2 regions of the Mesorhizobium sp. M1428 genome follow, and region 1 is predicted to be linked to the other one. Evidence: riboswitches for the same ligand, from Rfam matches in the RefSeq annotation. Region 1 holds a riboswitch; the other holds the start of a gene.
The links. A riboswitch is a leader RNA that binds a small molecule or an ion and turns the genes downstream of it on or off. The one in region 1 is predicted to bind cobalamin.

Region 1 (5,647 bases):
TCGGCGAAGCAAGTCAAACCTTGTTCAAATCGCGGTGCTGGGCGGCATATCCGGCAAAACTGGTCCGATCCGCTCCTGTTTGATTTCTTTCATTTTTCACTCCACTTTTCTCTCCTGACATGGATGCCGCCAAAACCCTGCTAGCATGGCACGGAATCGCAGGTTCTCTGCTCTGTCCAGCATCATCAGGATACCGCGTTGATGAAGGAAAAAATCTCGCTTCGCATGGCCCGTCGCATCGCGCTGGCGGCACAGGGATTCAACGACCCCCGCCCCGCCGGTACGCCCGACCGCAGGCATCTGGCCCGCGTGCTTGCCCGTACCGGCCTGCTGCAGATCGATTCCGTCAGCGCCGTGGTGCGCGCCCACTATATGCCGCTCTATTCGCGGCTTGGCCCCTACAAGCTGGCGCTGCTCGACGACGCTGCCGTAACGCGCAAGCGCATGGTCTTCGAATATTGGGCGCACGAAGCCTCGTTCCTGCCGGTCGAGACCTATCCGCTGATGCGCTGGCGCATGCAGCGGGCCGAGCGCGGCGACGAAATGTACAGCGGACTGGCCAAATGGGGCCGCGAGCACCCCGCCTATATCGAGGAGATCTATCGCCAGGTCGTCGATCACGGCCCGATCGCCGCTTCAGCCCTCGAAGGCCAAAAGGGCAATGGTGGCTGGTGGGGCTGGAGCCATGCCAAGCACGCCTTCGAATGGCTGTTCTGGGCCGGCCGTATCACCACAGCGCATCGCCGCGGCTTCGAGCGGTTCTACGATCTGCCGGAGCGCGTACTGCCGCCGGCGGTACTCACTCTGCCGGTTCCCTGCCCCGAGGATGCGCACCGCGAATTGCTGCGTATCTCCGCCCGCGCCCACGGCGTCGCCACGGCAGGCGATCTGCGCGACTATTTCCGCCTCTCGCCCGCCGATATCAAGGGCCGCCTCGAGGAGCTGGTCGAGGCCGGCGAGCTGTTACCGGTGAGCGTCGAAGGCTGGAACAAGCCGGCCTATCTCCACAAGGACGCCCGTTTGCCGCGCAGGATCGAGGCGCGCGCCTTGCTCGCGCCGTTCGATCCCGTCGTCTTCGAGCGGTCGCGCACCGAGCGGTTGTTCGACTTCCACTACCGCATCGAGATCTACACGCCGGCCAAAAAGCGCCAGTATGGCTATTATGTGCTGCCGTTCCTGCTCGGCGACAGCATCGTCGGGCGCGTCGACCTCAGGGCCGACCGTCCGGCCGGCGTATTGCGCGTCCATGCCGCCTATGCGGAGCCCGGCGCCCCGCCGCAAACTGCCGCCGAACTCTTCGAGGAATTGAAGCAGATGCAGGGCTGGCTCGGGCTTGAGCGCATCGAGGTGACGGCTGCCGGTGATCTTGGGCCGGCGCTGGCCAGTCAGATAGATGGCCAACCCCCACAGCGTCTGTCATAGACGCTCCAAGAAACCTGGTAGGTTTGTAATGGCATCGCACGAAGTGCTCGACATGATCCATGGTGCGCTGATTGCACATGGAATAGATGCAATACGTAGAGAGCAGGACGTCACGCTCCAGTCGAGGCAACTTCGGTTTGAGGCTGAGGTGTTCGAGACGGGTTCTAACGGTCGGCTCGTTCTTGAAATCTACATATTCTCTCCGCTGCTTGATGTTCAGCCGGTCATTGAATCATTTGCTGGCTTCGGCGACACGCGCGAAGAAGAATTGAATCAGGCGTTTGAAAAATTTATCCGTGGTGTTTTCCACGTGGCCATTGAGGGGCTGGCTGATCATGTCTGCGACGACATACAGGCCGAGGTAGAGATTTGGCAGCGAAGCAGCGCCCGTTGGAACATCTGGCGCAACAATGCCCGTTGGAAAATCTATGGCGGACCCGTCATTTCCCAAGCCACTACCGAGCTATGCTCGCTAAGCCGAGGCTACCAGCATTCTATGCCAAGCTGGAAAAGCTGTTCACAGCTTCGGTACCCCCCGGAGGCCATTTTGTACGGACCTTTCTGGCAGGCTTGAACGGCACGCTTATTAGTGGCGAAGTCCTTCTGGACAACGCGGTTTGGCAAGAAGGTCAAAATCTGGCGATCAGTCATGATTGGGACTATGGCGATGGCTATCAAGCAATCCGGCAAGTTATCCTGGCACTGCCGGAAGGCGGGACATGACAGCCTTTGGCCGACATTGCCGCGTCGTAGACGTGCGTTGACACGACTGCCTCCACAAGCCTAAATCCATTCCAGACGGTCCCCTGCCCGCAACGGCAGGGGCCAAGAGGGAATGCGGTGCGAAATCTCGATTTCAAATCCGCGGCTGTCCCCGCAACTGTAAGCGACGAGCCAAGGCCGAAAACCACTGGGATATTCCCGGGAAGGCGGCACCCAGGCGATGACGCGCGAGCCAGGAGACCTGCCGTCTAGGACATAAGAATCCGATCGCCTGGCGGGTTTTCCGGGCAAGGAGCCTGATTTGGAACGCGACAGCAGTTTCCCGGCTGAGACAGCGGATTTATTGTCCGGCCATGGTGATTCCCCGGCCGGCGTTACCGTCATCGTCTGCTCGTCCTGCCGTGACGAGACCGGTTCGGACGCTCGTCCGCGCGCCGGCGAACTGCTCGCCGAGGACACGCGCCGCGCCGCTTCCAGCGAAAACATTAAAATCCGCACCGTCGAATGCCTCGGCAATTGCAAGCGCCGGCTCAGCGCCGCGATTTTGCGCGACGGCTGCTGGAGCTACGTCTTCGGCGACCTGACCGCGACCAGCGGCGCCGATCTCGTGACCGGCGCAAAGCTGTTCGCCACCTCGACGGATGGGCTCATTCCGTGGCGCGGCCGTCCCGATTGCCTGAAGCGCGGCCTGGTTGCCCGCATCCCTCCCCTTGACCTTTTGAAGGACCTGATATGACCACTGCCTCCCTTTCGCGCGTTCCCTGCACCGTCGTTACCGGCTTTCTCGGCGCCGGCAAGACGACGTTGATCCGCCATTTGCTCGAAAACGCCGGGGGCAAGCGGCTGGCCATCATCGTCAACGAGTTCGGCGACATCGGCATCGACGGCGAGATCCTGAAGGGCTGCGGCATCGACAGCTGCCCCGACGAAAACATCGTCGAGCTGGCCAATGGCTGCATCTGTTGCACAGTGGCCGACGATTTCGTCCCGGCGCTCGACCAGATCCTGTCGCTGACGCCGAGGGTCGACCACATCCTGATCGAAACATCCGGCCTCGCTTTGCCCAAGCCGCTGGTCCAGGCCTTCCAGTGGCCGTCGGTGAAAAGCCGCGTGACGGTCGACGGCGTCATCGCCGTGGTCGACGGACCGGCGCTGGCTGATGGCCGCGTCGCCAACGACATGGACGCCCTGCAGGCGCAGCGCGCGCAGGACGAGACGCTCGAACACGACGATCCGGTCGAGGAAGTATTCGAGGACCAGCTCGCTTGCGCCGACCTGATTATCCTGTCGAAGAGCGACCTGATGGACGCAGCCGGCTCGGCCCGCGCCAATGCCGTCATCGGCAAGCATGTTGCGCGGGCGGTGAAGATCGTGCCGACTTCGCAAGGCAAGGTCGACCCGTCGGTGCTGCTCGGCCTCGGCCTCGCCGTCGAGGACGACATCGAGAACCGCAAGACCCACCACGACGACGAGCTCGACCACGAGCATGACGATTTTGACTCGTTCGTCATCGACATCGCGTCCGTGTCCAACCCGGACGAGCTCGCACGACGCGTCGCCACGGCGGCGGAGGAGGAAAACGTGTTGCGCGTCAAGGGTTTCGTCGAAGTCGGCGGCAAGCCGATGCGGCTCCTGCTGCAGGCCGTCGGTCCGCGCGTCAACCACTATTACGATCGCGCCTGGACCGCCGAAGACGATCGCCGCTCGCGCCTTGTCGTCATCGGCCTGAAGGGGCTGAACCGCCCGGCGATCGAGCGTATCCTCGCCGGCTGACCCCAGGTACGAGCCGCGATGCACATCCTCACCACCACATCCGCCTCGCTCGACGATCTCGCCGAGCCTGTCGATCTCAGGCAAACGCCTGCGGATGTCGTGGCGCTGTCCTTCACCGACAGCGACCTGGCCGGGCTGGCGACGGCGTGGAAGGCAGATGCGCACCACCTGCCATCGATGCGGCTCGCCGCCTTGCGCGACCTGCGCCATCCGATGTCCGTCGATCTCTGGATTGACAGCGTCGCCCGCCACGCCAAGGTCATTCTGGTCCGCATCCTCGGCGGCTATGACTGGTGGCGCTATGGCTGCGATCAGCTCGCCGTTATCGCGCGAAATCGCGGTATCAAGCTCGCGCTCCTACCAGGCGAGAGCCACGACGAGGACTTGCGACTGATCGAAGGCTCGACGCTGCCGCGCGAGGAGTTGGACAGCTTGCTCGACTATTTCCGCGAAGGCGGTCCGGCAAATATGGCGGCGCTGGTGCAGAGGTTGGCAAGTCTCGCTGGATCGGGTGTGGCGGTCGCTGAACCGGTCAGCGTGCCAAAGGCGGGATTTTACGAGCCGGGACTGGGGGTCGTAGAACGCGGCGTCCCCCTCCCCCTTGAGGGGAGGGTCCGGCCGCAGGCCGGGGGTGGGGTCCTCTCCGAAGCGCGCCAACACTTTGAAGCGCACCAACAGGAAACGTCGAGCACTGCCGCGACGACCCCACCCGGCCCTTCGGGCCACCCTCCCCTCGAGGGGGAGGGGGACGTCGTGCCAATTCTGTTCTACCGCTCGATGCTGCTCGCCGCCGATGTCGCGCCGATCGACGCGCTTTTCGAAGCCCTGCGCCAACGCGGCATCACCCCCGTCCCCATCTTCGTCTCCAGCCTGAAGGACCCAACATCCCTCGCCTTTGTCGAAACTGCGCTTGCAACCCTGAAGCCTGCCGCCATCATCACCACCACTGCTTTCGCCTCCGGGGCCGAGCCTGGCATCGAAACCCTCTTCGACCGCGCCGGCGTACCGGTGTTCCAGGTCATCGTCGCGACCACCCGCCGCGACATCTGGCAACGTAACCAGCGCGGCCTGGCGCCCGCCGACCTTGCCATGCATGTCGTCCTGCCCGAGCTCGACGGCCGCATCCTGGCCGGCGCCATTTCCTTCAAGGATGAAAGCGAAACCGATCCCGCATTGGCCTTTCGCGCCTTCGCCAACCGGCCTGAGCCCGCCCGCGTGGCGCAAGTGGCGAACCGTGTCGAGGCCTTCGTGCGCCTGCAGCGGACGCCCCGCGCGGAACGCAAGCTGGCCATCCTGATCCCCGACTATCCGAGCGCCCCCGGTCGCACCGGCTACGCAGTCGGCCTCGACGTCCCGTCCAGCGTGCTGGCAATGCTGCATGACCTGAGGGAACAGGGCTACGCCGTTGAGGGGATTCCGCAAACGCCGCGCGAGTTGCTGGAGAGGTTAGAGCGCGGTGATAACGGGTTGACCTTGCACGATTACATCGCATTTTCGGCAGAATTGCCGACGGCGGCAATTGCTGCGGTGGAGGCGGCATGGGGTAAGGCGGAAGATGAGACAGGTTCGCGCGAGGCACCCCCCTCTGTCCTGGCGGGGGGCTGTGGGCCGGGCGGGGGGGGGGGGTGGAGCGCCGCCGGCCCGCCAATAGGCGGGGCCGCGCCCCCCCCCGGCCGCCCCCCCCCCCCCCCCCCCGCGGCCCCCCGCTACTTGGCCCCCCCCAAATAGG
Region 2 (5,647 bases), on a different contig from region 1:
CCAGTCCTGCGCTCACGCACAAACCTGGAGCCTTGCCATGGCATTCCTGAGCGGTCTTTCCGCGTTTCCCATCACGCCCGCCGATCGTGACGGCCGCGTCGATACCGTTGCTCTGCGCAAGCTGATTGCCAGGCTTGGCGCCGCTCAGGTCGACTCCATCGGTCTTCTCGGCAGCACCGGCACCTACATGTATCTGTCGCGCGAGGAACGGCGACGGACGCTCGCCGAGACCTTGGACGAAATCGCCGGGCGAACGCCGGTCGTGGTGGGTGTGGGCGCGTTGCGCACCGATGAAGCAGTGAGGTTCGCGCAGGACGCCAAGGCCCTTGGAGTTGCCGCGGGGCTGCTTGCGGCCGCCTCCTACACCCCGCTCACTGAGGACGAGGTGTTCGAACATTTCTCGACGGTGGCGTGCGAGAGCGGCCTGCCGATTGTCGTCTACGACAATCCAGGAACGACGCATTTCCATTTCACCCCAGCACTCGTCAGCCGCCTGGCAAAGGTGGGTGGGATTGTCGCTATCAAGAATCCGACAGACAAGGGCGATGCGATCAAGAGCCATCTGGCCGACCAGAGGCGCACTGTGCCGGAAGGGTTCTCAATCGGCTACAGCGGCGACTGGAACGCCGCAGAGGCCATGATCGCCGGCGCCGACACATGGTACAGCGTCCTCGCCGGCATCCTGCCCGAGGTCTGCGTGAAGATCGTCACGGCGGCGCAACAGGGCGATGCGGCCGAAGCGCGACGGATCGATGCCACGCTTGCGCCGCTCTGGAGCCTCTTCAAGGAGTTCTCGAGCCTTCGCGTCGTCTATGCACTTGCCGAATTGCTCGACATTTGCCGTGCCGACCCCCCGCGTCCCATCCTGCCTCTGCCCTCAGCAGCGAAGGGCCAGATCGCCGCCGCGTTGGAACGCTTGCCATCGGATGTCAACCGGTGAATAGCGAACCCGGCGGCCAGTGAAGGAACCTATCATGTATGTACCCGGGCATTTCGAAAAACCGAGCCGAGAAGTCCTTTACGAACTGATCGAGAACAGCGCACTTGGCATGTTGATAACCCATGGCCGGAGCGGTCTCGACGCCAATCACATCCCCTTCGAACTCGACACGTCACAGGGAGAAAACGGTACTCTTTACTCCTGCGCGATTAGTACACGTGCCGAAGGAAGTGCACATTCTCGCTCGAGTGACGTTTTCAAAGGATGTGATCGCGTTTTGGCACATTCACAGCCGACATGCGGCAGCCGGTAACTCACCACATGGTGAGCAACCAGGAAACCCTCAGGCCTACACTTTCTCCCGGAGCGCACGTGCTGCAGCGACCATGTTCATGAGGGCAGGGCGGACCTCCTCCCATTTGCGTGTTTTGAGGCCACAGTCCGGGTTTACCCACAGTTGGGCATCCGACAGTCGGTCGCGGGCAAGCATGACGAGGTCCGAAATCTCCCCGACTTCCGGGACACGTGGTGAGTGAATGTCGTAGACTCCGGGCCCGATTTCGTTCGGATATTTGGAGCTCGTGAAGGCGTCCAGCAGTTCCATTTTCGAGCGCGACGTCTCAATCGAAATGACATCCGCATCCATTTCAGCGATCGCGTCGATGATCTCGTTGAACTCCGAATAGCACATGTGGGTATGGATTTGAGTCGCGTCCTTTACACCCGTTGAAGCGATCCGGAAGCATTCGACAGCCCAGTCGAGATAGTCGTTCCAATCAGACTGGCGCAGTGGCAATCCTTCGCGAAACGCGGCCTCATCGATCTGGATCATCCTTGCGCCGGACCATTCGAGATCCGTCACTTCGTCGCGGATGGCGAGCGCGATCTGGCGGCATGCTTCGGAGCGAGGTACGTCGTCGCGAACAAATGACCAGTTGAGAATGGTCACTGGGCCTGTGAGCATTCCCTTCACAGGGTTTTCCGTAAGCGACTGGGCGAACTGCCACCAGCGCAGCGTCATCGGATTGGGCCTCGATACGTCGCCGAAGATGATGGGGGGACGCACGTAACGCGACCCATAGCTCTGCACCCAGGCATGCTGGGTGAAGGCGAAGCCGGACAGCTGCTCGCCGAAATGCTGTACCATGTCGTTTCGTTCGAACTCACCGTGCACCAGCACGTCCAGCCCGATCTCTTCCTGCCACCGAATTGCAGCCTCGATCTCCTTCTTCAGGTAGGTCTCGTAGTCGACATAGCTCAGCTGGCCCTTCGCATGAGCGGCCCGCGCCCTGCGTACCTGCGGCGTCTGCGGGAAGGACCCGATGGTCGTCGTCGGGAACGGCGGCAGTCCGAGCGTGCCGGCCTGGACTCTGGAGCGCTCGGCAAAAGCGCTCTCTCGTCGCTTCATGCTGTCGTCAATGCTGGCGATCCGCCCCTCAATCAGCGGGTCATGGATCTTCGTGGATGTCAGGCGAGTGGCGGCAGCCTCGGCAGACGCTTTCAACGCGCCTGCCACCGCATCCCTGCCTTGAGTCAGGGCCCGGGCCAGCAACACCAACTCGTCGGTCTTCTGGGCCGCGAAGGCGAGCCACGACCTGATGTCCGCGTCGAGTTCGGTCTCCATGCGCAGGTCGATCGGCACGTGCAGCATCGAGCAAGAAGGCGCGATCTCGACGCGGTCCAAGGGCCAGCCGGCGACGATCGGTTTGATGCGGTCGAGAATGGCGGGCAGGTTCGCACGCCAGACGTTGCGGCCATCGATCAAGCCAAGCGAGAGCACCAGATCCTTCGGTGCGAGCCGACCCACCGTTTCCAGCTGCTCGGGAGCGCGCACGAGATCAATATGCAGCCCGGCCAGGGGCAGACAAACCGCGGTTTCGAGATTGTCTCCCAGGGGCCCGAAATAGGTAGCCAGCATGATCTTCAGCTCGGGCGCGGCTTTCGACAGCTGGCCATAGGCGAATTCGAACGCAGCTCGTTCGTTCGGGTTCAGATCGAGGACAAGCGCTGGCTCATCGATCTGCACCCAGTCGGCTCCAGACAGCTTCAGCCTCTGCAGGAGTTGCTCGTAGACGGGCAGCAGCCGCGGCAGGAGCGCGATGGGATCGAATCCTTCGGCAGGCGATTTCGCCAGCTTGAGGAAGGTGATCGGTCCAAGGATGACTGGGCGTGTGTGAACGCCGAGAGCTTTAGCCTCGATGAAGTAATCGACCGGTTTCGTCGACGAGAGGGCGAACGTCTGATCATCGTTGAGTTCCGGCACAATGTAGTGATAGTTGGTGTCAAACCACTTGGTCATTTCCATCGCGGTTACATCAGACCGATGAGCCGCCTGCTGGTGACCAGCGTGTCGACAATCCTCCGTCTGACCCTGGTTGCCCCGCGCCATTGCGAAGTAGATGTCAAGTGGAACCTCGCCGCTATTCCAGCCGTAACGGGATGGAACGGCGCCGACCATGGCTGCGGTGTCGAGCACATGGTCGTAGAGCGAGAAGTCGTTCGACGGGATTTTCGACACGCCGCGATCGTGCTGCTCCTCCCAGCTAGCGGCACGGAGCGCCTTCGCGGTCGTGAGAAGGTCGGCAGCGGACGATTTTCCGGACCAGTAGCTTTCAAGCGCGAATTTCAGTTCTCGCCGACGACCGAAGCGGGGCACGCCGAGCGTTGCTACAGGAATTTGCTGAGAGATAGTCATGCCAGACCCCGATGGTTGGGGCGTCGGTGACAAGGAAGGCGCTAGCAGGCCGGCACGAACGCCAGGCTGCAGCGGCCACCGAGACACCCCGCCCGTGGACGTAATTCGCCGTGGCAGGTCTCCTGGCTCGCGGGGTCATAGCCTCTACCCGTCTTCCCAAGGCTATTCGCCTCAGTGACATGAGTGGGGTTGGCTCGCCGCTAACAGTTGCGGGGGCAGCGCCGGCATCGCACCGGCTTCCCTCTTAGCTCCGCTGCGGCAGCGCCGTACGGAGAACCACGACGCGGGAGACAATTACAGCAGTTCGCTCCATTGTCAACGCCGCATAAAGAAATGTTTATGTCGTTATGTTAAATTTCCGTTGGCATGTTCCAAAGGTCGCCTCGAAATCGAAAACTGTGGAAGCCTTGAGCGGCCGGTAAATCAAAGCAATGACGCACGGCGCCCTTGTCCAGGAGGATAGGAGTTCGTCGGCTGCCGGCAGCAAACATACCGGCAAGCGCCGTGGTGCTGCTTAGCGCATCACGCGAACCACCTCGGCGTCGAACTTCGGCTCTGAGGTTCCGACCGCTTCGTTGGTGATCTGCTCGCGACCATATTCGGCTCAATGGCGAGGCTGTTGCCCATGTGGAAGCTGTTGGCCGTGATGCCCTCGGTGATATGACACAACGATTTCGGGGGGAGCACACCGAGGCCAGGCGCAGCGGCGTGTTGCGAAGTGATCGAGGCCAATGTCTCGAACTGCTTGTTCGCAGCCCACCGGCTCAAGGTAACCCGGCTCAAACCACCGGGCTAGCTCAAGTCCTGTCCAAATGAGGCCTGAGCGGCAAATCGTCGTGCACGCGCACGGTTTGGCGTTCGATCTTGTGATGCGTCTTGGGCGGACAATCGCCACGGTGCAGCGCGCAGAAGCGGTCCCCAATTCGGAAGCCGAGGGCGGTGAGGGCAAGCCAGCGCCACAGGCGGAAGGGGACTTGGACCTGTTTGCCCTGCTGGACCACAAGTTCGCGACACAGGGCCTCAAGGAGAAGACCAAGAGTGATTATGCGCGGGACCTCGCCAAATTCATCAAAAGCAGCGGGCAGTCAAAGTTCGGCGCCGATTGACATGGAGATAGCCATCGCGGCGGACCGCCCAGGCGGACCGCAAGCCGGAATACAACCGGGTGCAGGCGGCCAAGCTCGTCCACAAGATGGCGTCGGGCACACACCGGCGATGGGAGAGCGGACCGTGGAGTGCAGGAACTTCACGCCTATCCACGCTCCCGTGGACGTGTCCTGCGGCACATCGGCAGCGATATTGAGGAGGCAGTTGAGCTTCTGGTCGAGCACTCTTACCTGCCACTACCTACGCTTAACGTCATCTCGTACTGAAAACGCACCACGCAAGGTCGAGATGTAACATGCGCCCTTCGTGGATGGTTCTAAGCTTCCTCGGGCGCGGTCAATCTGTGATAACGGTCGCTTGGAACCTCCATCACCGCGACGCGATCAAGGTTGGCGTATCGCGCTCGGTAGTAACCTTCTTCCTCCACTTCGGCGAAACTACACTGGGGAACGTCAAAGGTCGCAGCTTCCAATCCGAAGAAAGTCGTAGCGGTTTCTTCATCCAAGAAGTTCCACTCATCTTCTCCGTCGTCATATGTGACGCGAACATAGGAGGCCATGCGCACGGCTTCCTGATCACCCATCTCTGCGATGATGGCATCGCATTCTTTCTTCAGCTTTCCTGAAACCTCACCCTTATCCCAGTCATCCAAAGCCCGATAGATTTCTGGATGATAATACTCTGGCATCTCCTCTACATCGTCACCGATAAGCTCAATGGTGCGGACATATTGCGGATTTATCAAGAGTATTTTGTTGTCAAGGCTCCAACAATACAGCCATGGCCTGCTTGTGTTATTTCTGCGCAGATTATGAAGTTCCTTCAACTGACGTAAAATCGATTCACGCGCCTTTTCATCGATAGGATATTGGCGGCTGCCAACAGTCGTCTTGATTCTGAGCGTG

Region 2: it holds a riboswitch for cobalamin, as region 1 does, so the genes downstream of both, metE (5-methyltetrahydropteroyltriglutamate--homocysteine S-methyltransferase) here and NKG60_RS01630 (DUF1636 family protein) in region 1, are expected to answer to the same signal.

Annotation. Positions count from the first base shown of each region.
Region 1 covers NZ_JAMYKT010000001.1:331,790-337,436, reverse strand. The annotation lists gene NKG60_RS01645 (winged helix-turn-helix domain-containing protein) at 202-1,422, shown strand; gene NKG60_RS01640 (DUF6348 family protein) at 1,451-1,996, shown strand; gene NKG60_RS01635 (DUF6348 family protein) at 1,888-2,145, shown strand; cobalamin riboswitch at 2,205-2,408, shown strand; gene NKG60_RS01630 (DUF1636 family protein) at 2,447-2,881, shown strand; gene cobW (cobalamin biosynthesis protein CobW) at 2,878-3,918, shown strand; partial or broken gene NKG60_RS01620 (cobaltochelatase subunit CobN) at 3,937-5,647, shown strand, end outside.
Region 2 covers NZ_JAMYKT010000011.1:173,886-179,532, reverse strand. The annotation lists gene NKG60_RS17845 (dihydrodipicolinate synthase family protein) at 38-940, shown strand; gene NKG60_RS17840 (FMN-binding negative transcriptional regulator) at 975-1,253, shown strand; gene metE (5-methyltetrahydropteroyltriglutamate--homocysteine S-methyltransferase) at 1,290-3,635, opposite strand; cobalamin riboswitch at 3,731-3,931, opposite strand; gene NKG60_RS17830 (hypothetical protein) at 4,487-4,741, shown strand; gene NKG60_RS17825 (helix-turn-helix transcriptional regulator) at 5,059-5,647, opposite strand, start outside.